Regions from separate parts of the Lysinibacillus sp. BNK-21 genome, predicted to be linked through region 3. Evidence: riboswitches for the same ligand, from Rfam matches in the RefSeq annotation. Region 3 holds a riboswitch; each other region holds the start of a gene.
What was found. A riboswitch is a leader RNA that binds a small molecule or an ion and turns the genes downstream of it on or off. The one in region 3 is predicted to bind cobalamin.

Region 1 (7,622 bases), 1.8 Mb from region 3:
AACTGGCTCCGTATAAGTTAATCCCTCACCATGCCAAATTAATCCCATACCATTAGCGATTAATGTAGATACCATTAACCCACCAATGAAAATTAATACAAGGCCGTTTTTCCATCCTCGTTTTAGACGCACTAGCTTTTCAACATAGCGGCGGTAAAATGCCCACACTACCGCGATTAAAATCATTAAAACCACCAGTTCTTGGAAGAATGTAAAGACACCATAGAAAATGCCTAGTGGCAGATGTGACTCTGGTGCTAGTCCTTTCCAAATTAAATCAATGGCCCCTAACTGTACCATCAAAAATCCATAGAAAAACATAACATGTATTAAACCACTCTTTGGATCCTTTAATAGCTTATTTTGACCAAATACATTGACCATAATATAACGAAGTCGTTCTTTAACACTTTCATCAAACTCAACCTTTTTCCCCAATTGCACATACTTATAGCGTGTTTTCAACAGGTAGAAGAACAATCCTACTGCATAAAGCACAACCACGACTGTTAAGACAATGTTAGCAATTAATAATGGACTCATGGTTGGTCCCCCCTTTAGTTTGTCGTAATTTTCTCTCTTTGTGACGAATTTGCTAGTTCAAACAGAAATGTACTTCACTTTATCATTATATTCCTATTCTAATAAATGAGTGAGCATTCAGTCAACATAAAACGGAAATATTTCTGATAATTTTATATTCTTACATTTTACAAGAAAAAAAGCCACCCTGAATTTTTTCAAAGTAGCAATTTTTTACTTTCCTTAACTATTTTACTTATTGGGATGTCGCATATTCAGTAGACTTTTGAACATCTGCTAAAATTGCATACAAACCTATACCGCCCCGTAGCTTAATATCTGGCAATTCATTTTTTGTACAAAAACATTTATTAAATCAAACTTTATTTTTTAAAAACATTCCCACTGCGGATATATTCAACATCTGCAACGTTTAAGCGAGCATTTACAACACGTGCAGCTGCAAATAAATAATCCGATAAGCGATTTAAATATTTTTGCACAACCTTTGGTACATCTTCGACTTCTTTCATAAGTGTCACCATTTCACGCTCTGCTCGACGTGCAACCGTGCGTGCAATGTGTAAAGTTGCCGCTGCTGGTGCACCTCCTGGTAAAATAAAACGTTGTAAAGGTGGCGCTTCGTCTGATAAAGCATCTATACGAGCTTCAAGTACTTCAATCGGTTGCTCTGTTAATTTATAATGACGTTCTTTCATTACATTAGCAAGGTCTCCACCAGCATCGAACAGCTCATGCTGAATTGTCTCTAGGTCTGTTAAAATATCCTTGAAAAGCGCTTGATCTAATTCACTTACAGCCTTCCCAATAAAGGAATTTAATTCATCAATTGCCCCATATGTTTCCACACGTAAACTATCTTTATCAACCCGTCCTCCAATAAGACTTGTTTTCCCCGTATCGCCTGTTTTCGTGTAAAGCTTCATTTCTCTCATCTCCTAAAACTGGTTTTTATAATTCCTAATCGCCTGAACTGTTGTTTCATAGACACCCTTTGCAATCATTTTACCAACTTCCGTAATTGGGCCACCATACAGCATTTCTTCCCCTTTTTGAGTTGCAGCAATTAACAGACTATCTGTAGCAGTACCTGTTGCAATTGTTCCACTCCGCTCATCACGAATATTTTCTGATTGCAACGCCTTTGTTTTTGCCTCAGTTGCTGTCATCAATGCCTGAAAAAATGCCTCTTCCGATAAACAACCATTAATGATAACCCATGTATTAATAGTACCAATATATGGTTCATCTTGTCTTTCATGTACTCGAGATACATCAACTGCATTGCCTACGCCAGCAGTTACAGCTACGATTATACTGCCAAAAGGTGCTGAAAATTCATTGATGGCCACTAGAGCTGTTGGTACTGCTGTTAGCATAACAACAGTATTTGTAGGTGAAAAATTTCCCCTTTTTAAAAATTCTTTAACTTCTCGTTTCACATCGCTGATGACATAATCACCAGGAACTGAGCGATTTAATAAGCAATTATGCCAGCCAATACCTGGGTTATGAACTGCAGAAGATACGGTCTTCAGAGGAAGCTCTGATTGAAGTTGGATATATTGTTCAGTTATCGTAAAGTGCTCTTTTTTGATGACAGCTCGCTGTTGATAGTCTGTAGCTGCGGGCATCATTGTAATTTGAGGTTTTGGTATTTCAGGGTGAGCATATGTAGTCACCCGTGCTTGATAAACTTCTTCAATTTGGGAGGCAATTAATACTTCATGTGGTGCACCAAGTGCTCTCATTTGTCCGCTTTCCATTAGCAATAATTCATCACAATAAAGAGAGGCTAAATTCATATCGTGTAGTACCATAACAACTGTTAAACCGCACTCCATGGCTTCCTTCCGCACCATATCTAAAATTTGACGTTGGTGGGCAATATCTAAATGATTAGTTGGTTCATCCAGTAATAGTATTTCTGCAGTTTGAGCTAAGGCTTGTGCTACAAATACTCTTTGTTGTTCACCACCAGATAAAAATTCCATCGGTGTATGCTCATATCGCTTTACACCTGTTTGAAGCATTGCATGTTGAACTGCCTTCTCATCTTGTGCAGACCAACTCGAGAAAAAGCCTGTTTGATGCGGGTAGCGCCCCAGTGAAACTGCCTCTCTCACACTGTTCGAGAAAGCATTTGCATGTAGCTGTGGTAATACAGCCATTTTTTTCGCCAAAGCACGAGCATTATAAGAAAGAATATTTTGTCCATCAATCGAAATGGTTCCAGCAGTAGCTGGTAAAATACCACTCATTACTTTTAATAATGTGGATTTCCCGCTACCATTCGGCCCTAGAATGCCAAGAATTTTTCCTTTTTCAACAGTAAAACTAATGTCCCTGACGATTGGTACATCTTCATAGCCACCTGATAGATGTTCAACAACAATCATGCCCGTACCCCCTTGCTTCTTCGCTGCTTATAAAAAATATAGGAGAAAACAGGTGCTCCAATAAATGCCGTAATAACACCAATTGGTAGCTCTCTTGGCACAATGATTGTTCGTGCTACTAAGTCGCAAATAATGAGTAATGTTGCACCATTGAAAAAAGATAATGGTAATAAGTGGCGATGATCAGAACCCCAAATCATCCTTGTCATATGCGGCACCACTAATCCTACAAAGCCAATTGTGCCAGAAACCGCTACAGCTGCTCCAGTTAGCATGGAGCCACCTGCTAATATCAAATATTTACTGCGCTTCACATTAACACCTAAATGTTTTGCTCGCTCTTCACCATACAACAAAACATTTAGTTCTCGTCTTTGTGTCCATAGCATAATTGAACCTACAATCACAAATGGAATGATCATTTGGACATATGGCCAACCACGCATCGAAACAGAACCAAGTAGCCAGCCTATTACCTGACGTAATTCTTCACCAGATAAGGCAATCATTAATGAAATAAGGGAACCTAAAAATGAACTAAAAATAACACCTGTTAATATCAACGTTTCCATTTTTAATGAGCGGTCTACGAGTCTAGCAAAGCTCATAACAACTACCATCGTGATGATAGCACCAATCATACTGAAAATTGGCAGCGCATACAAACCGACAACAGGTATAGAAATACTAAAAAAGATCGTTAAAACAGCACCAACAGAAGCCCCTGATGAAACCCCTAGTGTATATGGATCTGCTAATGGATTTTTTAATAAACCTTGGAAAGCTGCTCCAGCAATAGCTAGAGATGCGCCTACTAGTCCCGCTAATAACACGCGAGGCAAACGAATTTTCCAAAAGATATTGGCGGCTGTTTCATCAACCGCCTTATTCCACAATACTTCTAATGGAATATGAACCGAGCCTATCGCTACGCCACACCAGATGCTAATAAGAAGAAGCGTACATGTTAATGTATAGGCTAGTGCTATTTTTTTCACTTAAATACCTCAGGATAGATTGCTTTTGCTAATTCTTCTAGACCTTCAGCTAAACGTGGCCCTTGACGACTTGTCGTACTTTCATCTACCTGCACAATCGCATTATTTTTTACGGCATTAATCGTATCAAAGCCCGCACGTTTTGGTATTTTCGTTAAAATATCTGGTACATAATGATATGTCACCACGATGACATCTGGATTTTTTGCGATAATTTGTTCTGCATCAATTTTATACCAATTATCGCCATCTACAGCTACATTCTCTGCATTGATCATTTCAAGCATAGCGTTCATAAATGTACCATTGCCAGCTGTATAAATATCTGGCTCATCTGATGCTTCAACTAACACTTTTTTGGGTTCAACATCCTTGACTTTAGACAAAACTTCTTCTACTTTTGCCTTCATATTAGCGACAATTTTTTCTGCCTCTGGTAATTTCCCTGTAGCACGTCCAAGTTGCTCAATTGTTGTATATGTTTCATTAAAGTCTTGTGCATTTTTTACAACAAATACTTTCAAACCTGCTGATTCAAGCTGTGCAATAGCCTCTTCTGAAAGAGACATGCTAGATTCGTGTGAAAAAACGATATCTGGTTTTAAGGCAATAATTTTTTCAATATCGTATTCCATACCGCCAACCTTATCCTTCTCAGCTGCCTCTGGCGGATAATCGTCGTTGTCCGTAACACCAACTATTTCATCATTTAAACCTAGTCCAAAAAGGATTTCAGTATTACTTGGAATAAGTGAAACAATTTTCTCAGGAGGTGCTTCAAGTGTAATGTCCTTACCAAGGGCATCTGTTATCGTCATTGGGAATGTTGCTTCATCCACCTGTGCTGTTTCTTGCTGTGTTTGCTGCTCGTTAGATGGCTTGTTATCTTTTGCTTCCTGCCCACAAGCAGCTAGCAAGCCTACTGCTAAAAATGCTGATAATCCTATTTTCCAAAATTTCTTCATGTGAATCCTCCTTCGTTGATCCGTGCGACATTTCGCTTTATTCTACATCAAAATAAAACCCCTCATCTTTGATCGATGAGGGGGCAAAATCGCACCAAAAAAACTGATACAAAATCCACCACCCTATCCTCGTAGGTTGTCATGTCGTTATAAAGGCAGGTCTCCTGGCTAGTGCTACTTGCGATTTTTCAAGCCTTCCCGAAATCTTCAGTGGCATCATTTGAAAAAACTCACACTTACAGTGGCGGGACCGCATCGGAATTACACCGATTTCCCTTTTCACTTTACTTAAGTAAAGAACCTTTATAATATTCAGTTGATTTCATTATACATGAAAATGAAAAAAGTCGCCTCCATTCAAGACGACTCCCCGGCCATTATACAATTTCAGAAAAGTATTGGACTGTTTTCATTTGAGCACCCATTTCTCTTAATGACCATGTCTGTTCTAAATAAACGTCCGCTAGTTTTTCATATTTCCCACCAAATTTATGTGCCCACTCAACCGCTATGACACTTTCATAAAGGTGAGCCATTTTTTCCGCCATACCCTTAGATTCAAAAGTTTTCGTTGCCTCGTCTAAAGCGCTAAAAATTTGCAGTTTCACAGACATATTCGCCAATTGTTCTTTAACGATTTGTACTAGTGAGCTGTCAGCTAATTTGTCTAATCGTTCCTCCATCTCCTGTACAAACAGTTCATGAGCATGAAACTTATCTACTAAACGAATGAGTTCTAAGGCCAAAATATTAGCCGTACCCTCCCACACCGTTAACACTTGGGCGTCTCTTAATAAGCGGGGCGTTACAAAGTCTTCTATATAGCCATTACCTCCGTGTAATTCAATTGCCTCACTAGCATAATGAACAGCTTGCTCTGCTGTTTCCTTTTTCATAATGGCAATATATAAACGATTCATAATAAGATCTTGCTGAGTTCCCTGTCCACTTGTCACTTTATCGTATAATTGGATAAGATCAAAAACTGTCGCTACTTCCACGTGCAACTTAGCTGCAAATTTCCCTAAAGTATCCTGAATCATAGGGTACTGTGTTAAGGGCTTGCCAAATGCATGTCGATTGCTTACATAATGTTTTGCCTCTAAGAAGCCGCGACGCATAATACCAATTGAAGCGACTGCATTACAAATTCTAGAGAGATTTAGTGCTTCTAGCATATAATAAATCCCTTTATTTTGCTCCCCTACAACATAGGCAAGTGCACCATCAAATTCTACCTCACCAGAGGGAACTGCCCGAACGCCTAGCTTATCTTTCAGTCGGCGAATACGTAAATGATTTGTTGTTCCATCTTCTTTGCGCCAAGGAACTGCAAACAATGTTAAGCCTTTGGAACCTGCTGGCGCACCTTCTAGTCGTGCTAATACCATCGCTACACCACACATGCCCGCATTGGATGCAAAATATTTTTCACCATATAGACGATAAGCAGTGCCATCCTTTCTCGCCTCCACCACATTTGCACCTACGTCAGAGCCCCCTTGACGTTCTGTTAAAAAGGTCGCACCTTCATATAAATCTGTGTCACCTGTTGCACACACATGTGGTAAAAAACGCTGCTTTACCTCTTCATCTGCATAATGATCTAATAGATAGGCAGTTGCCATTGTCAATGTTACTGGACAATAAAAACCGGGCTCTGCATGTGATAGCAAATAACCTTGTGCAAAGCTATAAACATAATTCCCCTTGTGTCCTAGCTGCGGAATATGCTTGTGTACATAACCTACAATCCCAGTATTATATGTCTCTTCAATCGTTTTTTTATAGCCATCATTAACCCAAACCTCTGATATCTCTTCACCATAGGCATCATATCTTTGAAGGCGAGGCTCACCCTGTCGATCTGTATGCTTTGCCCTCGCATCAATATCACCTGCACATAGCTCACCAAAATCTGTTAACTCTCGTTGGGCATAGGATAAAAACTCTTTATCTAACATCATTTCCACTATTTTTTGAAGCGTGTCATCTTCAGTAAAAAAGTTCGTAGTACGCATTGCTTCTTGTTGTAATACTTTCATGCTATCTCACCTCTTGCCCCTTTAAATTTTGTTTTAATATTTTGCCTGATGCATTGCGTGGTAGCGCTTCTACTTTTTCAAAAATACGTGGTATTTTAAACTTTGCAAGATGCTCCTCTAAATAAGCTTTCAAAGCTTCCTCATGGATGTCTTGTTTAGCAGAATACACCGCCTTTACAGTTTCCCCCCATTGCGGATGTGGTACACCAATTACCGCAACCTCGAATATACCTTCAAAGCTCAATAAACAATCTTCAATTTCTTTCGGATAAATGTTGACACCTCCCGAAATAATGACATCCTTTTTACGATCTACGATCCAAATAAAACCATCTTCATCCTTGCGAGCTAGATCTCCGGTTTTTAACCAACCATCAATAAAGGCTTCATTAGTAGCTACTTCATCCTTATAGTAGCCAAGCATGTTGCCCTCACCCAACAAGACAATTTCCCCCACTTCGCCTACATTTACATCTTCTCCACTGTCATTCACAATACGCAACTCTGTACCAAGTGGCGCCCGCTGACCAATACTTCCTGCCTTTGCTTCATGCTCCTTGCCAAATAATAATGAGCCACTTGGACCTGCCTCTGTTAATCCATATACACAAGTCAAATTATTTGTGCGGAATGCCTGCTGAATGAACCGAACCTCACTTTGAGATAACGGTG
Region 2 (7,622 bases), 1.1 Mb from region 3:
ATCACTTATTTGAAAGTTCCTCCCTTTGTAGCCACACTAGGAACAGGCTCTATTTTCACTGGCTTTGCATTAGTATACTCAAAGGCACAGCCATTTTTTGTAAAAGACCCAGCCTATAAGTTTTTTGGTTCGCATTATTTAGGACCAATCCCCGTTTCAGTCATTATTCTAGCTGCTATTTTTATTACGCTAGGGATAATTCTCTCTTACACGCTATATGGAAAGGCTCTCTATGCTGTAGGAGGAAACCGTGAGGCTAGTAGATTAGCAGGTTTAAAGACAAATCGCCTAATCATTAGCACATATATCATCTGTGGTCTATGTGCCTCAATGAGTGGTATCATTTTATCTTCTCGACTTGCACAGGGGCAGGCAAATATAGGAGAATCAATTGTTTTGGATGTAATAGCTGCCGTCGTTATTGGAGGCACTTCCCTTTCAGGGGGGCAGGGTGCAATTTGGCGAACATTTATTGGTGGAAGTATTTTAATCATGATTTCAAATGTTTTTGATAGTCTTTCCATCAGTACGTATTGGCAATCAATTTTTAAAGGTGCCATTATTATTGTCGCTGTTATGATCGATTTTTATGGTCGTTCGAAGATTCAGAAATAGAGAGGATGAATAAAATGCGCTTACACAATAAGGTAGCAATCATTACAGGTGCAGGAAATGGACAAGGGTTAGCAGAGACTGAATTGTTTTTACAAGAGGGAGCGAAAGTAGTTGCCACAGATATAAACGGGGAGGCATTGGACCTTTTGATGAAGCGCTACCCGAGAAGTGATCATCTTTTTATGCATAAGCATGATGTATCCTCTGAAGCAGAGTGGGATAGCGTTATCCAAAAGGCCATTCAATTGTTTGGACGTATAGATATTTTAGTAAATAATGCTGGCATTCCCTCAAGAAACTCAATTATACAGGAAGATTTAGAGGGCTGGAATAAGGTTATGACCATTAATGCGACAGGTACTTTTTTGGGTGTTAGAAAATGTGCTGAGCATATGATAAAGCAGCGAGCGGGAAGTATTATTAATATCTCTTCGGTCTATGGAATTATTGGCGAAAAGGGCTATGTGTCTTATCATGCCTCAAAGGGAGCTGTCAGAAGCTTAACAAAGGCAGCAGCAATGGATTTAGCAGAATATAATGTACGGGTAAATTCTGTGCACCCTGGCATGATTAAAACGGAAATGACACGAGATCTTTTTGAGAATAACGAAAAAGCGAAATGGATGAAAGAAGTAACGCCTTTGCCATTACTTGGAAATCCTATAGATGTAGCCTATGGTGTTTTATATTTAGCGACTGATGAAGCGAAGTTTGTAACAGGCAGTGAGCTAGTGATTGATGGTGGTTGGATTGCGAAATAAAAATTATTAATGGAGGTATTTATGACGAAGCGTATTCTCATTACAGGGGCTACTGCTGGCATTGGCAGAGCTACTCTCGATAAATTTTACCAGGAGGGTTTTCATATCCTTGCATGTGATATTAATGTAGCGGAAGGTAGCAAGCTAAGTGATATTTATGGTGCTCAGGTTGATTTTATAGAATTGGATGTTACAAATGAAAATAAATGGAAATCATTACAAAGATATATACATGACAAAGGCTATGAAATTGATGTATTGTTTAATAACGCTGGAATATTTGTCATGAATGATCTTACTACAACTACAGAAAAAGAGTATCAGTCTATGTTTGATATTAATGTTAAGGGTAGCTTTTTAGCATTAAAATATATTGCACCTATTATGTATAAACAGGAAAATGGCTCGATTATTAATGCATCGTCCAATGCAGCCTTTTTTGGAGCAAAAGGTTTAGGAATATACGGGGCTACTAAAGGTGCTATTCGAACACTTACAAAAAACGCAGCGATGGAATTTGCACCTTTTATTAGAGTAAACTCCATTCATCCAGGATATATCCAAACACAGATGATTGAATATGCAGCACAAAAATCAAATAAGACACCTCAGGATCAGGTAAAATATGTACCTTTAAAAAGATTAGGACGTCCAGAGGAAATTGCATCCTTAGTCTATTATCTAGGGAGCGAGGATGCTTCCTATATTACGGGTAGTGAAATTGTCATTGATGGTGGTGTTTCAAGCGGCCAGTCGATCTGGGAAGAGGAACATTGCTAAGAAGCTTGAAAGGGTGAGAATGATGTATTTATCGTTAAAATATAAATATCTTATTCTTACCCTTGTTGTATTTATTTTACCGTATTTTATGATGACCATAATTTATATAAATAATGTTGGCGAATATCAAAAGAAACTTTTAATAGAAACAAGGCTAGAGGTATTAAAAAAAATTCATTATTTTAATTCGTCTTTTGAGAGTAATCAAGCAAGTACAAAAGTATATCATGAAGTGTTAAATTCTATTTGGGGAAGCTACTCTGATTTTCTTTTATTAACAGAGCAAAAAGATATAAAATTCAGCACAAATTCCCATATATCAGAGCATGAGGAGTATTTTCTTAAACTGGAGCCTCAGAAAACCAATTACTATAAAATTGATTATTTGAATGTAGAACGAATTCTAATGTATTCATTTGATTCCTTTAATAATTGTTACTATGTTGTCATTGCTACGTCTGACTCCATTTTTAAAGAGGTAAATAATAAAAAGGAGGATTTAATGGCTTTTGCAATTGCTTCTACCTTACTGCTAACCATCATCACCTTTTTATATTCCAATAAAATAAGCACAACGTTACAAATGCTTATTGAACGTATTACCTCTTATAGAAAAGCAATTTATCATTTTGAAGATAAAGAGAAAAAGCATGTTTGGATTAATGATGAGTTAGATATTGCCAGTCATGAATTAAACCAAACCATTGCTTATATGGTAGAAAAGGAAAAAGGCTATGTTCGAGAAAACTATGAAGCGCAATTGAATAATTTACAAAGCCAAATTAATCCTCATTTTCTTTACAATACCTTAGATAATATTAATCAATTAGCCATGATTCATGAGGTTGAGGAAATTTCTACATTGAGCGTTGGGCTTGCAAAGCTTTTTAGATATAATACGGGCAACAGTGAAAATGAAACAACCATTGAAAAAGAGCTAGAGATTATTGAAGAATATATTAATATTATGAAAATAAGAATCTCTTATTTACTATTTGACATTCAAATAGAAGAAAACGATTTATTACAAAATGCTATTTTAAAATTTACACTCCAACCAATTGTAGAAAATATTTTTAAGCATGGTTACAACCATAAAGAAGCTCTATCAATAAATATCAAAATTTATCGAAAAAAGAATTATGTAATAATTGAAACTTATAATAAGAGCGAATATAAGGATACTGCTAGAATAGCTATGCTAAATGATAAAATGAATGAAGAAAATCACGAAGGCAGTATTGGTTTAAAAAATGTAAATAGGCGTTTAAAGATAAAATATGGAGAAGCATATGGTGTAATGGTGCTAGTCAATGAGCAACAATACTTTGTGTCGAGAATTTTGTTACCATATAAGAAATAATATCTTCTAACGGTGAGGTGAGCTCTATGAATCTTTTTATTGTAGAAGATGAAAACTTTATTAGAGAGGGTTTAAGCTTTTTTATTAACAGAAATTTTATAGAATCCTTACGTGTTTATTCTTATACAACGGGGGAGGATATGCTGCTGGCAGCTAAAGAAATTGCTCCAGATATTGTTTTATCGGATATTAATTTACCCGGGATAAGTGGAATAGAGGCTGTTCAGGAGCTAAAAAAGTTTCATCAATTTAAGGTGATTTTTCTATCTGGCTATGACGATTTTCAATATTTACAAAGTGCTATTCAAATTGGAGCTGAGGATTACATTTTAAAGCCAATCGATTATAAAAACCTAAAGCTAAAGCTATCACAAACGATGGAAGCATTGAGCATGAAAAAGCAAGTAGATTATGCAATTAAATATAATCAATTATTAAATTTACTATTGGCCTTTGATCAACAAATGACAGATTGTAGTATCTATTCATTTGAATACTTTATGGTTAGTATAAATCAAACAAAAAATATCGGAATTTCACATGCTCATGAGTTATTTTACTTTAATATTTTTGGGGAACATATTGAGATTATGAATACCGATTTTGTATTGTCATATAGTCAGCATAATCATATTGTTCTTCCAAAAAAAGACTTACATGATTTAAATCAAGCTGTGCTGGAGTTGCTTCTAAAGAGGCATCTAAATACTGATAGCACTGTGCTAAATAAAAGAAAATCCATTTTTGATAATCAAATCTTTACAGATGAATTAAAATTAAAAGAATTTATTGTGGTTTTACAAAATATAAATATTGATTTTCAGCAGAGGTTAGAAATCATGATTATGTTTTTATTACAATATAGCATCTATTTCAATTGCTTGGAAACATATCATCGCGCTCAAAAAATAATTGGTATCCAACATCAAATGATTAAAGAAGCCAATTTATCAAAAATAGTAAATAACTATATCATGCCACTCGTCGATAAAATACTTAACTTACATGGCAATAGGGATAATTTAGGTAAAAAAATAGTCGATTATATTTATACGCATTTTGATGATCCGCAACTAGATTTGAATTATTTATCAAACATCTTTAACAAAAGCCAAGCAAATTTAAGTATATTAATAAAAAAAAGCATTGATAAAAATTTTATCCACCTATTAAATGAACTTAGAATTAACAAAGCTAAGCAGCTATTAGATTATAGTGATAAAAGAAATAATGAAATTGCTTTATTAGTAGGTTATAGCAATGAAGAATATTTTAGTAAAGTATTTAAAAAATATGTTGGTATGACACCTGCTAAATATCGATCCATAAAAAAATAGAAAGAATGATGTACTGTAGATTCGTTCTTTATAGGCTAAACACGTAGAAAGTAGGAACCAGAAGAGAGTTGACAAATTGTGTGTGTTAAAAGAGCTTGTTAAAAAAATTCTGCAATTTTCTTTAACAATGTTATTTCTCAGACTTTAGTAACTAGTAAATTTTAAATCATGTATATCGATGTTAAATCTATTCTTTTACTTATGTTTGGCATTAGCCATCCCGGTATAGGCTCATCTTTTTTTGAGAATAGTCATTTGAAGGGGCAAAGTGTATTCATTTTAAACTATATTGACTCGCTAACAATATTGGTTTCTATTCAATAGTTATAGGAACTATGTGAAATAGCTCCAAATAAAAATACTTTACTTTAATTGTTTCGTATTGATAGCAAGAAAGCTTTGTAGTAAATTAAAAGAAATTACATAAAAGCAATAGGTGCCCATTAGGGAGAATAGGGAATAAAGTGAAAAGCTTTAGCGGACCCGCCACTGTATAAGGGAATTTCATAGTGTATGCCACTAGCAAATTGCTGGGAAGGTACTATGAGGTGTTGAACTTGAGCCAGGAGACCTGCCTACATGCTATAGAAGATATAGATGATGGAAAAGTCTGTAGTTTATTTGTCATGACAATAAACTACAGACTTTTTATTTTGTCTTATGAGAACGAGAGGAGAAATAATCATGCAATTATTACAAGACACAATTCAAAACATTCAGGGGGCTGATATGAAAAGTATGGAGCAAGCTAGAAAGCGGATTGATGCGCTTTGTAAGCCCCCAGGTAGCTTAGGTAAACTAGAATCACTTGCCGTACAGCTCTCTGGTATAACAGGACAATTATATCCGATGGTCGACAAAAAAGTGATGATTGTCTGTGCTGCAGATCATGGTGTTTACGAGGAAGGTGTAACCACGAATCCACAAGATGTTACGGTCTTTCAAACATTAAATTTTCCTAAGGGGGGTACAGGCGTTTGTGCGATTGCGGGGATTACCAATGCAAAGGTGGTCACAGTAGATGTGGGTGTAAAAGAAGATATTCCACTTGATGCAGGTGTCATTATTCATAAAATTAAATATGGTACAGATAACATGGCACATGGTCCAGCTATGGCCAAACAAGAAGCCATTCAATCGATAGAAGTAGGAATCCGTGTGGCCACTGAGGAAATCATAAAAGGTGCTGATGTACTTGGGACTGGAGAAATGGGCATCGGCAATACAACACCAAGTGCTGCGATATTAGCTGTTTTAACGGGATGCAACCCTATCGAAGTAACGGGGTTTGGTGCAGGAGTAGGCCAAGGAGGCATTGCCTATAAAGCAGCAGTTATTGAAAAAGCAATTACCTTAAATAAGCCTAATCCAAATGATGTTATTGATGTTCTGGCTAAGGTTGGAGGGTTAGAGATAGGGGCGATGACAGGTATTATTCTTGGCGCTGCTGCCCATCGTAAACCCGTTGTCATTGATGGATTTATTTCAACTATAGCAGCCCTCATTGCTTATAAGCTCGAACCAAAAGTAATCGATTATATCATTCCTTCCCATGCTTCAGAGGAACCAGGGGCAAAAATTGCCGCTGCCTTACTAGGCATTGAACCAATGTTGCACATGAATATGCGTTTAGGCGAAGGTTCTGGAGCAGCCTTAGCCTTTCCTATTTTAGATGCAGCTTGCTCGATGATGAAAAACATGGCGACTTTAGAAGAATCAATGCAGTTGTTAAAAAGATAAAAACAATAAAACAGCCAATGACTTAATTTTTGGTCATTGGCTGAATGGTGTTTATGCACGATTTAACTTTCGTAATGGCAAGCGCCACTTCATCATATAGGAAAGAATACGTAAAGCTGTAATCACTGCGAATAAAATATAAAGGAAAATGTCTCCTGTAAAAACCTCGAATCCGATTAGCAATCCTGCAAGAGCTGCCCAAACACCATAAACTTCATCACGGAGAACTAATGGTTTTCTTCTAGCTAATAAATCTCGTACAATACCCCCACCTGAACCTGTCAAAACAGCAGCTACAATGACTGCGCTTACTGGCATATCAAGCTTAACAGCATAGAGTGCGCCTTGAATAGCGAATGCTGATAAGCCAATCGCATCTGTGAAGTTACCCCAACGATGCCAATGTTGAATCAGATGATGCGGAAAAATAAAGAATATCGTAATCGCAGCAAGCGCTATTTGAAACATCATATCCTGTCCCCAAAGTGTTGTGACAGGTAGTCCAATGAGTAAATTTCGGATAGCTCCTCCACCAAAAGCAGTCACAATACCAAGTATATATACACCGAATAAATCGTATTCTTCTTCCATGGCAATAATTGCCCCAGAAATAGCAAAGGCAATTGTTCCTATAATACTAAAAACCTCCCAAGCCATCCCTTTCACCCCTTCTATCAATAAATAAACTTTATTAAAAGTTAAAAGACTTTTTACGTAACAGAATCTATGAATTTAATAGCCAAAATCGGTCATTAAATACGCATCTTGAAATGAGTCCGCACATTAGCTTAGCGTAAAATCCTCTTAGAAACAATAGGCAAGTTTTACAGGTGCACATACAAATTGATAAAATGTGATTAAAATAAAGAAAAACATTCGTCAAAAGCGTTCATATACCAGTAGTTGGTTAGGGAATTCTAGAGTGATTGAAGTCAATTTAGATAGTCAATAAATCTTACTGATTGAAATGCGAGACATTGTGAAATGGAGAAGAAAGAATGACGTTTACATCAAATTTATCAACAG
Region 3 (7,622 bases):
TTTAATCAAATTCGCTCAGAAACAGATGCTACCATACTCCTTGTCACGCATGATTTAGGTGTCATTGCTGAGCTTGCGGACGATGTGGCTGTGATGTATCAAGGAGAAATCGTTGAGCAAGCAAATGTTTTTGATTTTTTTGATGCGCCTCAGCATCCCTATACCAAGAAACTTTTACAAGCGAGAATGCTATGAGGTGATAAAATGACGCTACTAGAAGTAAAAAATATTGAGAAATACTATGCGCAAAGACCATTTCTATTCAAACGAGGACAGGAAGCCCCTGTATTAGAGAATGTGACATTTTCACTTCAGGAAGGAGAATGTCTTGGCATCGTCGGTCAAAGTGGTTCTGGAAAAAGCACATTAGGGCGCATTATTTTAGGGATTGAACGACCAACAAACGGAGAGCTGATCTTTCAAGGTGTCAATTTATACGAAGCACCCAGCAAAGAGAAAAAAATGATACGAAGAAATTTACAGGCTGTTTTTCAAAATAGTTATCATTCATTTAATCCAAAACAGACGATTTTCGAAATACTCGAAGAACCGTTTTTGAATTTCGAGCATTTTAGCAAAGCAGAGCGACAACAGAAAATAAGGGAATTACTAGACTGTGTAGAGTTAGAGTGGGCAATGGCTCAAAACTATCCCTCACAGCTAAGTGGGGGACAGCAGCAACGAGTCAACATTGCTAGAGCTCTTGCATTAAAGCCGAAACTGATTGTTTTAGATGAGGCCATTAGTAGTCTTGATATGATTTTGCAAAAGACGATTATAGAGCTACTGCAAAGACTTCAAAAAGAGCTACAGCTTGCTTATCTATTCATTTCACATGATTTACAGGCCACACGTTTTATGTCAGATCGCATCCTTGTGATGCAGCATGGTCAGCTAGTGGAGGAGATAGGCAAGGATGGGACATATCAGCACCCCGCTTCACAAGCGTTATACAATGCAATTTTGCCATCACACCCGCGGGAAAGAAAAAAGAAGGATAGACCCAATTAAACAGAAACGCCATTTTGAGAAATTAAAAATGGCGTTTTCTTAATTTTTAAAGCAATATAGAAACAAAAATAAATAAAATTAATCAAGATATTAATTTTATTTATTTTTTAATTAAAATTATTAATTTTATTATTTACATCTTTAATTTCTTTATTATATAATCAGCTTAACTTAAAGGAAGGAGTTCACTATGGCTTATCAAGTAATCACAAATTGTCCTGTCTGCAGTAAAACATTAAAAATTACGAAGTTACAGTGTTCTCATTGTCACACGACCATTGAAAATGAGTTTGAATTGTCGAAGCTAGCATCCTTATCACAGGATCAGCTTCATTTTGTGGAAGTATTTTTAACCTGCCGAGGAAATATTAAAGAGGTTGAAAAGGAACTGGGGGTTTCGTATCCAACAGTTCGAGGCAAGCTAAATGATATTATTTCATCCCTTGGCTATGCTCAAAAGAAGAAAAATGAAGTAGATGAGAAAAAAATTGTAAGCATGCTTGAAAATGGCGAAATCACAACAGATGAAGCCATAAAGCTCTTAAAAGACGAATAGGGAGGAACGACCATGAAAGAGGAAATTACAAAAGTGTTAACGATGATTCAAGAGGGCAAAATTGATGCGGATAAAGGATCAGAGCTGATTCAAGTGCTACAACAGAAAGAAGAATCAGAGAATAAATTTGCGGAAAAAACAAAGTATTTAGATAAAACGTTAAAGGTCCGTGTTGTATCCACCGAAAATGATAATGTCACGGTAAATTTACCAATTAAACTTGTCAAAGCCGTATTGATGGCAGGACACAGCATCGCTGCAAGTATTCCGCAATCTGAAAAATACGTAAAAGATATCGACATCAATCTTCTTCTTGAAGCAATTGAAAATGAACTAGATGGACAAATTGTAGATATAAAATCAGCAAACGGAGATTCCGTTGCAGTCTTCATTGAGTAGAGGCGACGAATGATGCATGTAAAAGTGAAAGCAAAAGACGTTCGCTTTACCGTCCCTGTTCCCTATACTGTGCTAACCATTGTCCTCTCCATTTTAACTTCTAAATGGATTCAGCAACAAGCCAATAAGTGGACAAAGGCATACTTCGATAAAAAGAAAATAGACTTTACCTTTCCCCTCATCGACAAAGAAATGCTAAAGCCGATTATCAAGGAACTACAAAATTATAAAGGACTTGTGCTAGTCGATGTCAAAGCTCAGGACGGGACTGAGGTTAAGGTTAGACTATAATCCCAATGATAGAATGGTAAGAGCATGTTATGATAAAAGCATGCTCTTTATTAATGTAATGAGCATCATTTGAAATGGGTAAGAGATGATCATTATTTCAGGACTTACGATAGAGACAACTATTTTTCAATGGTACATAAAATAGAAGATTTCTTTAAACTCAAATTAGAATTCTAGATCCATTTTAATAGAAAATCACGTACATCGTTAAAAATAGATTTTTGATTTGGGTATAAGTGATTAGTGGTAATCTATTTGGAACTACATAATTAAAAATACTGAATAATCCAAAAATAAAGAAGTTTAGAATCTTGATTTACTTTTCATTTGAAGGATGGTACACTTAAAACTATTGAACAACAACTATATATTGTGTTCGTTTTACAAAGGTACTACTACATGTAGTTTAAAAGGGAAGTTCGGTACAATTCCGACGCTGTCCCCGCAACTGTGAAGCTGACGATGATTGCAACCACTGTGCATTTGCATGGGAAGGGAATCAGAGAATGAAGCAAAGCCAGGAGACCTGCCTTTATAAAACAAATTTATCATTTCTTCGGGGATTAAGAGATGGGAACGTCAGTATTTTTGGTATGTTAACGTTTCCATTTAGCCTATCTCTTTAGAGGAGATAGGCTTTTTATTTTATGAAAAGAGGGATTTCTATGAAACTTTATACGAAAACAATTTGTCCAAAATGCCTATGGGTAAAATCTGAACTACAACGTGCAGGACTTGAAGCTGAAATTGTTAACATCGATCACGATGAACAAGCAAAGCAAACGATTATTGACGCAGGTTTTTTAAGTGTGCCTGTTTTAGAGATGAATGAAACTTTCATAGGAGATGTTCAGGAAATTGTTTCTCAAATTGAGTTGATTGCCCTATGATTGTTTACGCGAGTCGTACAGGTAATGTCCGAAATGTTGTATCCAAATTAAAGGCAGAATGTATCGAGCTCTCGGAAGAATTGCGATTGAACAAGCCATATCTCTTAATTACCTACACAGATGGTTTAGGTGACATTCCAGCAAAGGTACAACGTTTCTTAGAAAAAAACAGGGATTTTTGTAAAGGAGTAGTTGCCAGTGGTAATAGTAACTTCGGTCATCATGTATTTGGCGCTGCTGGTGAGAAAATCGCTGCTACCTATCATGTACCCTTAGTAAGGAAATTAGATTTACGAGGTAATCAAACGGATTACGAAGCAATACAAACGTTTTATGAAACGAGGGTAATGAGATGAAAACCTATTTAAAGCTTAATAATGACGTACTGAATCGTTATAGTACAACTGGATTACTTGAGTTAGAAAAGGACCGCGAAGCTACGCGCCGCTACTTTTTAGAGTATGTTAACGTACGTTTGCGTTATTTTATAGATATTGAGGAAAAAATACGCTATTTAGTTGATGAGGGCTACTATGAGAAAGCATTTATCGACATGTACGAAATGGAATTTATTAAGAAGCTGTACAAGAAAGCCTATGATTATAATTTCCGCTTTCCATCCTTTATGAGCGCAAGCAAATTTTACGATAGCTATGCTATGAAAAGTCGTGATGGGGAAGAGATCTTAGAAAAGTATGAGGATCGTATTGTCATTATTGCTTTGTATTTAGCTCAAGGCAACACGGCTCTAGCAGAACGCTCTGTCGAAGCAATGATGGAAGCCTATCAGCCTGCAACACCAACTGCTTTAAATAGTGGTAAGAAAGCACGTGGTGAATTAGTCAGCTGCTTTAAATTATCAATGGATGACTCCATGAATAGTATTGCTGAAAATATTGGCTATTGTTTAGAGCTATCACGCCTTGGTGGTGGAGTTGGGGTCAACTTAACAGATTTACGTCCATTAGGTGATCCAATTAAAGAGATATTAAATCGTGCAAGTGGTGTCATCCCAGTAGCGAAACTGTTAGAAAATTCTTTCAGTTATTCTAATCAGTTAGGGCAACGAAATGGCTCAGGTGTTGTCTATCTAAATATTTTCCATGCAGACATAGAAAATTTCATTTCATCAAAAAAACCAAATGCTGATGATAAAATTCGCCTCGCTACCCTTTCAACAGGGATTATTATACCTAGTATTTTCTTCGAACTGATGAAACGTGATAAGGATATTGTTTTGTTTAGCCCATACGATATTTTTAAAGAATATGGCAAACGTATGTCTGAAATTTCTATTTCAGACATGTACTACGAGCTACTTGATAACCCTAAAATTCGTAAAATTAAACGTTTAAATGCACGCAAGCTTTACACAGAGGTGAAAAAAGCACAATTTGAATCAGGCTATCCGTTTGAAATCTTTGATGATAATGTCAATAAGGTACACCCTTTAAAAAATATTGGACGTGTCAAAATGTCCAATTTATGTACAGAAATCTTACAAGTACAAGAGACAAGTATCATTACGGACCAGGATCAACCAAATGACTATGGATTAGATGTATCGTGTAACTTAGGTTCCATCGATATCCATGCAGCAAGTAAAGTCAATGATTTCGGCGCATTAGTCGATACAGCCATGCACCTATTAACAAATGTATCGCAAATGACACACATTAAGAATGTTCCGTCTGTTGCAAAAGCCAATCAATTAATGCATTCTGTAGGGCTTGGCTGTATGAACCTCCATGGGCATCTCGTGACAGAAGGCATCCTGTACGGCTCAAAAGATTCCATTGATTTCATGGATCACTTTATGGAAGCGATGAACTATTATTCTCTGAAATCTTCGATGGAAATGGCGAAAGAAAAAGCTGCAACCTTCTACCGATTTGAGGACAGTGATTATGCATCAGGTAGCTATTTTGACCAATATATCAATAAAACTGAAGAAGAACTATCGCCTGCTGTGTTGAAGGCGCTTGGCAATATTCCAATCATCACAAACAAGATGTGGGAAACGTTAAAGCAGGATGTAATGCAGTACGGTCTATTCCATTCCTATCGTTTGGCTATTGCCCCAACTGGTAGTATTTCATATATTCGTAGCTGTACGGCTTCAATCGCACCATGTACAGAGCGCGTAGAGGTTCGTGATTACGCCGATAGTAGAACCATTTATCCAATGCCTCATTTAACAAATGACAATAGTCATTTATATGTGGAGGCGTATGATGTGAATCCTTATGATTTAATTGATTTATATGCAGCTTCTCAAAAGCACGTTGACCAAGGTATTTCCATGACGCTTTATGTAACGGACAATTGGACAACCGAACAATTGGCTAAAGTATACATTTATGCGTGGATAAAGGGCATTAAGTCTGTTTACTATGTTCGTCAACGATTACAAAGCTTAGAGGAGTGTGTAGCATGTCAAATATAATTTATGAGGCAGTCAATTGGAATAAGGCAACAAGTGAGCTTGCCAATATATTTTGGGACCAGCAATGGAAGCAAATTTGGTTTCCAGAAGAAATTGCGGTCAGTAAAGATATTAAACAATGGAAAAGCTTTGAGCATCAGGACACATATAAAAAAGTATTTGCAGGATTAACCTTACTGGATACTGTACAAACAAATATCGGGATGAATCGTGTTGCTGCTTATACAGACGATTTACAGGAAAAGGCTGTCCTAACCGTTTTTGATGCATTCGAGGCGATACATGCCAAGTCCTATTCTTATATTTTCACAACGCTTTGTACAAACGAAGAAATCGACGAGCTATTTGAATGGGTTAAGAAAAATGAATTTCTACAGTATAAGGCCAATAAAATAGCAGACATTTATAATAGTATTGAAGAAGGCAATCCAGAGAGCTTATGGAAAGCGATGTTTTCATCCGTTATGCTTGAATCTTTCCTGTTTTATTCTGGCTTTTTCTATCCACTATACTTAGGAGGACAAGGCTTCCTACGAAACAGTGCCGAGATTATTTCACTCATCTTGCGCGATGAATCTATCCATGGGGTAGCAGTTGGATTTTTTGCTCAAAATTTATTCAAGCAATTTTCAAAGGAAAAGCAAGAAGAGCTACATTTATGGGGCTATGAGCTATTATTAGATTTATATCAAAATGAAATGAAGTATACAGATGATATTTATGCGGAAACAGGATTATCACCTGAAGTGCGAGCATATGTACGTTATAATGCTAATAAAGCTTTAATGAATGTCGGCTTTGAAGCCATGTTCCCAGAAGAGGAAGTCAATCCAATTGTGATGAATGGTATTCGTAATGAAGGCTCCACATATGATTTCTTTTCACAAAAGGGTGCTACCTATGCCAAGGCAAAAGTTGCGCCAATCACAGATGACACATTCAATTTTAATCGTTAAGGATGAAGAACAATGAATCTAGAAGTAAAAATTAAAAAAGTTCACGCTGATGCCATGCTACCGATACAAGCCAACCCTGGTGATGCAGGCATGGACCTCTATTCCATAGAAGCAGTAGAAATCCCAGCAGGCGTAGCCAAACTCATTAAGACAGGTATTCAGATTGAGTTACCTAAGGGAACGGAAGCCCAAATTCGACCAAGAAGTGGACTAGCATTAAAGCATAGTGTAACCGTACTGAATAGCCCAGGCACTATAGATGAAGGCTATAGAGGCGAAATCGGTGTTATTTTAATCAACCATGGTCAAGAACCATTTATCGTAGAAAAATCAATGCGCATTGCTCAAATGGTTATTCAATTTGTTCCTTCTATTCAATTAGTGGAAGTAGATGAATTATCTCAAACGGTCCGTGGAGAATCTGGATTTGGTGCAAGTGGTACGAAATAGCGTACCTATATATAAACCGCATAAAGTTTACTTAAAAATCCTGCGAAAATGCAGGATTTTTTTGTTACCGTTGCTAATAGCAGGAGGAAATAATAGGGTACATATGGAATGAAGTAATGATAGCGAATTAAAGGAGCTAATAATCATGAAAAAAATATGTTCAGGTATTTTCCTTATGTTGATTGTCATTCTTACATCTATCACAACTGCTGCAGCAGCTAGTAGTCAACTAAAAGTGGACGGTATGACAGTACAAACGGATGTGAAGCCCGAAATAAAAAACAATCGAACAATGGTACCTTTACGCGTGATTAGTGAAAATTTAGGGGCTAAGGTGCATTGGTCGGATGGGCAAGTGATACTGACCCAAAGTGAGATGAAAGTCAGTTTAAAGTTAAACAGTAGTAAAGCCACAGCAAATGGAAAAACGGTATTATTGGATGCAAAGCCATACTTAAAGAATGGACGCACCATTGTACCATTACGTTTTCTAGCAGAAATCTTTGGCTGTAAAGTTCATTATGATCATTTAACGATCTCTATCGATACAGAGCCATTGATGATTAAGGGTGTGGAAGTGAAAGCATTACTTCATGAATACCACATGACAATGGGGGGAGTAG
Region 4 (7,622 bases), 2.0 Mb from region 3:
ATAAAATTGCTGTAGTTCTTGCTCATTATACTGATGCTGAATAGCCTGAGCCATTCGTTCTACCATTGGACGTAAATGTATATTAGTATCTAAATAATCCTCCATGATAGTCTCCTCAGGTACATCTAAAGCTAGTAAAATAAGTGCTCCTCCAATACCCGTTCGGTCCTTACCAACTGCGCAATGATGTACAAGACCTAGATTATTAGGATTTTGAATCGTTTGCATTAACTCTTTAAATGAAAGATTGTTAAAAGGCATTTGTGCATAAAAATCCCGAAACATCTCAGGGCTTACCACTTTATAGAAATCTCTACCACCAGCATTGGTTGGCATTTCAAAAGCATGATTACCCTTCGCTGGGATTTGTATATATTGAGCATGCGAGAACACTGGGTTAGGATTATGATACGCCTCATTGTTATCGCGATAATCAAAAATGGTTTTAATCCCTAACGTTTCAAATAGCTCTTTATCCGCCAGTGTCATTTTTCCAAGGGCAGCTGAGCGGTAAAATAAACCGTTCTTTACCCTACGCCCATCTTTTGTTTTATATCCACCCATGTCTCGGAAATTATAGACTGCTTCAAATGGAATTATCTTTGTCTCTAATTGCTCCAATCACTACACCTCCTAAGATTATCAAGCATACTTACTTTTATTTTAAAGAACAAACTACATTAATTCCAATTTTCACGCTAGGTAATAATTTAAACCACATAAAAAATGCTAGCTGAATGGCTGACAGCTAGCATGGAAACATTTCTTATTTAAATAACTCTGGGTACACAGCCTTCGCTACTAATTCTACAGCTTCACCAATACGCGGACCAGGTCGATTAGAGATATCTGTATCAATGGACAATACCGCTTTGTTTTGAATAGCTTTCACAGTATTCCAACCATCTCGCCCAAGAATTTCTCCTATTGGATCTTCTGTATAGTTTACTGTTGTTAAAATAACATCTGGATTTTTCGCAATAACATCTTCCTCATTCACTTTTGCCCAGCTATTCAAGTCAGAAAAAACATTATTAACATTAGCTGTATCTAATATTTCTTGCTGGAAAGTGCTAGAGCCTGCTGTATATATGTCTGGCTTAGGGCTAACCTCTAAATAAACATTTTTCGGCGTTTTGACATCCTTCACCTTCGTTTGTACTTCAGCAATTTTCGCTTTAATCTCTTCGTTTAATTTATTTCCTTTATCAGGAACATCCATCACAGCAGCAATTTGTTCGATATCTCCATAAACATCGTCGAAAGTAGTCGCAGATTGAATAACAAACACTTTAATTCCTGCGTCCTCAAGCGGCTTTAGGGCATCCTTATCACCGATTGTATAAGCAATGACAACATCTGGCTTTAACGCTATAATTCTTTCACTGTTAAAGTTCGTAGTATCAGAGACACGTTCAATTTTTTGTGCTTCCTCTGGGTAAGTATCGTACTCAGTTGCTCCTACAATTTTATCGCCAACACCTAAAGCAAACAAAATTTCAGTATTACTTGGTTGTAAAGATACAACTGTTTTTGGTACTTCATTAAACGCTATTTCCACTCCACGGTCATCTGTCACTTTATAGCTTGTTTTCTCTGCTTGTTGTGTATCTTGCGAAGCATCTTTATTTTTTGTATCTTCAGCAGTGCCACAGCCTGCTAATACCAGTGCAAGTAAGAGCACTGATAGCCATTGGAAATTAAATACTTTTTTCATTGTTATTCTCCTTTTTCTTTTTCATTGGGTAGGATTTACTAATAAACGGTATTTCCGCTATTCCAGCTTGCTGATTCATAAAAACAGCCATGACAAAACATACATTAGCTAATAAACCAAGGTAATCGAAAAGAATAGCTGGAACCTCTCGTTCTTCTGATACTTTGTGTAAAGTACGATATGATTTTTTTGCCTCACTGCGACAAAGATGTAAGGCTGCAGCAGCCTCTGTTCCTTGAGGTAAAACAAAACTTTGAATCTCTTCCTTCACATGGCGAACGTAAAAATCATAACGTTCACTTAACCAAGATAAATCCTCTTCAGTTACTGCTAATTTCCCACGTACTGAGCCATTCACATGATAAGCCATAGGTAACATAAGCAATAAATCCTCAGCAACAACTTGAACATCCTCTTTTTTTACCGCAGCTAATGCAACTCCTAGATGTGTTGTCAGGCTATCTGTTCGAATTTCAAAATCGACCGTTGAAGCTTTCTCACGCATAAATGGATAACAAGAATAACGGGCATCTTTTTTCACTTGCTTCCCCCCTATTTTCTATAATGAAAAATTCTTATTTGAAAGGCATAAAAAAGTCGCTCCTTTTTGCAAAGGAACGACAAAAATAACATAATGAGCCATCAAACTAGACAAAGCCTATGTATTTGCCGTATATCCTCCTAGCTTCCGAGAAGTTTTTATACGTTCAAATAAAGGTCGGTCTCCTGGCTTGTACAGTTCGTCACATGAAACGAATGTGTTATAAAGGACCTTCCCATCTTCTTTGAGACAGTGGTAAATCTTTATAATGGCTGCACTTACAGTTGCGGAAACAGCTCCGGTTTTTCACCGGATTCCCGATTATGCTAATTAGCACCTTTATTCTGCAAGAATATTTCATTTGTAAAGCAGTTTATCATATATGCTTCAGAAAAAATAGCTGTACACAGTTTTAAAATATAGCATTATTTCTATTTGAAGAGAAAACCCTAACAAATTTTTACATTATTAAGAAATTTACTATAATAGTCTTTCAATTGCTTTTTCAATATCGAGCTGTGAATCTGTTGGTTCAAAGCGTGCGACGGTCTTACCATTAGCATCTACTAGAAATTTTGTAAAGTTCCAGCGAATATTACGACCATCTAAAAAGCTTGGGGCAAGTTGAACAATTGCTTCTGCCAACATTTTCTCCTGCATACTTGCCTTCCCAAACTCTCGGTAATCCACTTCATGCTTTAAATAATTAAAGAGTGGATGGGTAGCCTCTCCATTTACCTGTACAAGCTCAAAAATCGGGAATGTGACCCCATAGTTTACCTTGCATAGATGCTTAGTTTCCTCCCCATCTTCAGGATTTTGATGGCCAAATTGATCACAAGGGAATCCAAGAACTACAAAATTCTCTTTTCCATATTTATCATACATTTTCTGTAAGTCTTCAAATTGATATGTAAATCGGCATTGGTTTGCCGTGTTAACAATTAACATTGTTTTTCCACGATATGTTTCCATCGATAAAATTTCGCCATTAGGCTTCCGAACTAGATAATTATAAATGCTCATGCATAATCCCCTTTTTTCATTCATTATAGTTGACTATTCTATCGTTCATCAAAGAATTTGCACAAAAAAACACCACCTCGCTACTTTGAACGGATGGCTGACTTATACTTCTTTTTATATTTAGCATCTTGTTCTTCATTAATTAAACGATGGGCAATATCTAATAATTTCGAGTCATTTGTTTGATCAAATAACTTTTTAAATGACATAATAATATCCTGACGAATAAGAGATGGCTGTTTTTCATCTATACATGTTTGAAATCTTTTAGCTAGATACGATACAACCAAATCTCTTTGTACTGGACCCGCCTGTCCAATTTTCCAAATTGCTTGTAATGCATGCCTTGCCGTAGCAGATTGTTCATCGTAAGTCACAGCCCAAATCTTTAAAAAATCCTCCAAGACCCTTTCTTCTGGATCACTTTTTGCAGCTAAAGCGCATAAAATTTGTGCAGCACGTGCACGAGAATAACCATTATTGTATGTAAGTGCTTTTATTAGCTGTTCCCAAACTGCATATGTCCAATCTACGGGTTCCTGCATAATTTTCATTAATTCCTCGTAAGATTCATATTGAATATCGCGATCATGCTCTGTTAGATTACTAAAAAGTTGCAAAATCTCTTTTTCCATAATTCATCCCTACCTTTATTGTTTCAGAACGTAATAAAATTTGATTTATGGTACACTTAACTTAATTTTTTTCGCAAAGAAGGTGAGTTTATGAATAAATTTAATGCTAGGAAATTGATTTTTCGGTTGATTGTGATAATATCACTACTTCTAGCTGCCTATTTTGTTATCCCAGTGTCCATGCCTTTAATACTTGCTGGGATTAGTGCATTTTTCTTAGAACCGATTGTCATGTTCTTTAAACGGAAATGGAAAATGTCACGGAAAATAGCAGTTGCTTTTATTTACATAGTGAGTGTTATTGTTATATCTATTATTTGTTATCTTTCTATTACACAAATAATGACACAAATAATTTTACTATCTAAGCAAGCTCCCTATTATATTTCCAAGCTATCAGATATGTGGCTTCATATGCAAGAAAATATTTCTAAATACACAGAAGACTTTCCACCTGAAGTAAGTGCTTCGCTTCAAAAAACCACTATGGATTTCATAAAGAAAGTCGAAGAATCCTTTTTAAGCTTCTTTAATTATAGCAAAGTTTCTGCCTTCTTTTCAGAGATACCCAGCCTATTTATCAGTCTTCTCGTTTATATGATTGCGCTATTCCTATTTATGCTTGATTTGCCTAAGTTAAAGCAAATCACTTATAAATATTTAAAGCCCAATACAGCAAAGAAGATAAAAATTATTTTAAATCGCTTAAAAGATGCAACATTTGGCTATATGAAGGCTCACTTATTTGTAAGCTTTATTATTGGAGGCGTCACACTCATTGGACTGCTATTAATCCAACCGAAATATGCAGTAACAATGACGATTATTATCTGGCTAATAGATATTGTACCATTCCTAGGCTCTATCATTATTCTAGCGCCATGGGGACTTTACCACCTGTTGATGGGAAACACCTCTATAGCTGTAAAATTATTCATCTTAGCTGCTATTTTACTTATTATTCGTCGAGTAGTCGAGCCTAAATTAATGGGAGACCATATCGGTTTATCCACTTTACCAACATTAATTTCCATGTTCATAGGTCTACAGTTATTTGGTATTATCGGTTTACTTGTCGGCCCATTCGTTATTATTTTCTTTATTGCCTTGAAAGAGACAGGTGTCATCAAAGTAAATTTTAAAATTTAATATCAATTTAGTATGCAGGAAAGTTTCTTTTGAAAGAATAGCATTCCAAAAACAAAAAAGGTCATCTTTGTATATTTTTCTCTACAAAGATGACCTTTTTCTTATCTCAACCGTCTATATATTAGTGAGGCCTATTGAATACGTCCAAAGCCTACTAAGTATTGATTCCACCAATCAAGTGATTCAATTACGACACCATTGTTTTGAGCGTCGATCATTGTGTTATTACCTAAATAAATACCTACGTGAGCTACACCTGAACCATAGCTGAAGAACACTAAGTCCCCAACGCGTGCTTCACCTGCTGAAATGCGTTGTGTTGCTAAATATTGTTGTGATGCTGTACGAGGTAAAGAAACACCCGCTTGCTTATATGACCATTGTACAAGACCTGAACAGTCAAAACCTGTCGATGGGTTGCTACCACCCCAAACATAAGGACGTCCTAGGAATTGTTTAGCTGTTGAAATGGCATCTCCTGAAGAAACAGTGCCAGCTCCTGACCCAACAATAATTTTTTGTGGTTCGCCTCCACCATTATTCTGAGTTGCTTGTATAACTGGTGTAGCTGCTTGAAGTGCACGTAAACGAGCTGCCTCTTCTTCAGCTGCTTTACGCTCTGCTTCTAAACGTTCTTCTTCTTGTTTCGTTGCAATTTCAGCTTTTAATGCAAGTGATTTCGCTTCGTTCTCAGCTTTCTTCACTTCCATTTCGCTTTCTTTTTGCTGAAGCTCTTGGAATTGTTTTTGAAGTTCCTTTTGTTTTTCATCTAATGTAGCTTTTTGTTGCTCTAAGCTTGCTTTATCTGCTTCCTGTTGATCCACTAATTCTTGGTCAGCATCCATTAATGTTTTTACCGCTACGACACGATCCATTAAATCTGCAAAGCTTTTTGCCTCAAGCACTACATTTAAATAAACACCTACAGTGTTGTCTTGCGCTTGGTATGCAGCCATACGCTCACTTAAAATTTTTGAACGTTGCTCGATACGTTTTTGTGTTTCAACAATACTAGCATCCACTTCTTTAATATCTGCTTGTACTTGTTTAAATACCTTTACTTTTGCGTCGATCTCTTGTTGTAGTTTCGTTAGTTCTTCTTGTAATTTTTTAATTTGTGCATCTATTTCAGCCTTTTTCTCAATCATTTGTTGAGAAGTTTCTTCGGCATGTACTTCTGTTGGTTGAATTGTATTAAATAATAAGCCGCCAGCTAGTGCTAATGCTAGCACCATCGACTTACGCCATTTGTTACGCTTAGCCACGTTACCTTCATTTCCCTTCATCTATCAATTTCGCTCTCGATATTCTATGTAATCACTTGAACGATTTCTATTTTAATTAAATGTTCTTATATTTATTTTAGCCTTTTAAAGTTTAGCATTTTCTACATAACTTTTATACTATTTCATGTCTATTTAATACATTAGTAAAACTCGAAACATTTCTGTAACATTCGCACTTAAACTACATTATTCTACATAATACATTTTTCTTCTACACAGAGAAACTATTAGCTAATTCGACATTAGACCTAACAGATCTTTTGTAATGTTTTTGTAATATTTGAGGATGCCAAAGAAAAAGGTAGGGAAAAAATTCCCTACCTATTGCTTCATCGACCTTAATGCTTGTATAGATAATCTCACTAACAAAATAGCACATAAAAATAAACCTAAATATGCCGCTGTGTTCAAATAGACCGCATAAGAATCGTGGATAAATTGTGAAATAGCTAAAAGAGCAACAGATATAATACCAAAAGTTATACCCACCAGCAGCAAAACAAATTGAGAAAACAAATGTGTAATAAAACGTGAATTATGTTCATCCGAAAAGACATCATGATGTAAAATGATTTTTCCGCTCTCAACTCGCTGAATGAGCTGATCGACTCTTCTAGGCATTTTACGCAAAGTCGGTATTAGCATAGATAATTCTTCTTGCAGCCGCTCCTTAGTTGCCATCGGTTCTTTAAAAGGCTTAAGGAAAGAGGCACGCATATATGTAGCAGAAAAATCCTTTGCCTCAGTAAAGATATCAAAACGTGGGTCTATTACCCGTAATGTGCCATCTAACGTCACTAAGGAACGGAGAGCTAATCCCACTGCTGGATAAAATGCAAGTCCAAAATCTCTTACCACTGTAAATAGCGCGTGAATTAATTCTTCAGTAGGTATACGGTCAACATAGGAAATTTTCAGTAAAATTTGGTCGATTGCCTGCTCCATTCTCGCACGTTCTGCATGATCAGCATTTTCCACTAATAATGTTAAACCATCATATAAAACGCTTGAATCATTTAGTTGAATGCCCATTAAGAATAACTTTAAGCCTTCTTGCTGTGTTGCACCTAAACGTCCTACTGCGCCAAAGTCAAGCAAGACTGGTGTTCCATCTGTTTCATCTATATGGATATTTCCTGGATGTGGATCTGCATGAAAAATACCAGAGAATAGCATCTGCTCAAAAAATGAGTAGAGTACGGTTCTTGCAAATTGCCTACGATCAATCGACAAACGATTAAATTCAGATGCCCCATCTGCCACACTTT

Region 1: it holds a riboswitch for cobalamin, as region 3 does, so the genes downstream of both, ACMGGO_RS19910 (ABC transporter substrate-binding protein) here and ACMGGO_RS10895 (glutaredoxin family protein) in region 3, are expected to answer to the same signal.
Region 2: it holds a riboswitch for cobalamin, as region 3 does, so the genes downstream of both, cobT (nicotinate-nucleotide--dimethylbenzimidazole phosphoribosyltransferase) here and ACMGGO_RS10895 (glutaredoxin family protein) in region 3, are expected to answer to the same signal.
Region 4: it holds a riboswitch for cobalamin, as region 3 does, so the genes downstream of both, ACMGGO_RS00990 (hypothetical protein) here and ACMGGO_RS10895 (glutaredoxin family protein) in region 3, are expected to answer to the same signal.

The regions. Positions count from the first base shown of each region.
Region 1 covers NZ_JBLQTS010000001.1:3,946,066-3,953,687, forward strand. The annotation lists gene ACMGGO_RS19890 (heterodisulfide reductase-related iron-sulfur binding cluster) at 1-543, opposite strand, end outside; gene ACMGGO_RS19895 (cob(I)yrinic acid a,c-diamide adenosyltransferase) at 906-1,469, opposite strand; gene ACMGGO_RS19900 (adenosylcobinamide amidohydrolase) at 1,482-2,942, opposite strand; gene ACMGGO_RS19905 (FecCD family ABC transporter permease) at 2,939-3,940, opposite strand; gene ACMGGO_RS19910 (ABC transporter substrate-binding protein) at 3,937-4,905, opposite strand; cobalamin riboswitch at 5,042-5,225, opposite strand; gene ACMGGO_RS19915 (acyl-CoA dehydrogenase family protein) at 5,283-6,950, opposite strand; gene ACMGGO_RS19920 (long-chain-fatty-acid--CoA ligase) at 6,952-7,622, opposite strand, start outside.
Region 2 covers NZ_JBLQTS010000001.1:3,278,610-3,286,231, reverse strand. The annotation lists gene ACMGGO_RS16895 (ABC transporter permease) at 1-615, shown strand, start outside; gene ACMGGO_RS16890 (SDR family NAD(P)-dependent oxidoreductase) at 630-1,376, shown strand; gene ACMGGO_RS16885 (SDR family NAD(P)-dependent oxidoreductase) at 1,398-2,156, shown strand; gene ACMGGO_RS16880 (sensor histidine kinase) at 2,179-3,519, shown strand; gene ACMGGO_RS16875 (response regulator) at 3,546-4,856, shown strand; cobalamin riboswitch at 5,274-5,450, shown strand; gene cobT (nicotinate-nucleotide--dimethylbenzimidazole phosphoribosyltransferase) at 5,541-6,596, shown strand; gene ACMGGO_RS16865 (trimeric intracellular cation channel family protein) at 6,648-7,253, opposite strand; gene ACMGGO_RS16860 (aminotransferase class I/II-fold pyridoxal phosphate-dependent enzyme) at 7,595-7,622, shown strand, end outside.
Region 3 covers NZ_JBLQTS010000001.1:2,134,462-2,142,083, reverse strand. The annotation lists gene ACMGGO_RS10920 (ABC transporter ATP-binding protein) at 1-195, shown strand, start outside; gene ACMGGO_RS10915 (ABC transporter ATP-binding protein) at 205-1,011, shown strand; gene ACMGGO_RS10910 (DUF2089 domain-containing protein) at 1,202-1,567, shown strand; gene ACMGGO_RS10905 (SHOCT-like domain-containing protein) at 1,580-1,966, shown strand; gene ACMGGO_RS10900 (hypothetical protein) at 1,976-2,257, shown strand; cobalamin riboswitch at 2,628-2,806, shown strand; gene ACMGGO_RS10895 (glutaredoxin family protein) at 2,923-3,147, shown strand; gene nrdI (class Ib ribonucleoside-diphosphate reductase assembly flavoprotein NrdI) at 3,144-3,503, shown strand; gene nrdE (class 1b ribonucleoside-diphosphate reductase subunit alpha) at 3,500-5,593, shown strand; gene nrdF (class 1b ribonucleoside-diphosphate reductase subunit beta) at 5,581-6,549, shown strand; gene dut (dUTP diphosphatase) at 6,562-6,999, shown strand; gene ACMGGO_RS10870 (copper amine oxidase N-terminal domain-containing protein) at 7,145-7,622, shown strand, end outside.
Region 4 covers NZ_JBLQTS010000001.1:184,391-192,012, reverse strand. The annotation lists gene ACMGGO_RS01000 (tyrosine-protein phosphatase) at 1-621, opposite strand, end outside; gene ACMGGO_RS00995 (ABC transporter substrate-binding protein) at 767-1,717, opposite strand; gene ACMGGO_RS00990 (hypothetical protein) at 1,701-2,258, opposite strand; cobalamin riboswitch at 2,416-2,614, opposite strand; gene ACMGGO_RS00985 (glutathione peroxidase) at 2,739-3,284, opposite strand; gene ACMGGO_RS00980 (hypothetical protein) at 3,365-3,919, opposite strand; gene ytvI (sporulation integral membrane protein YtvI) at 4,010-5,068, shown strand; gene ACMGGO_RS00970 (C40 family peptidase) at 5,200-6,354, opposite strand; gene ACMGGO_RS00965 (ABC1 kinase family protein) at 6,676-7,622, opposite strand, start outside.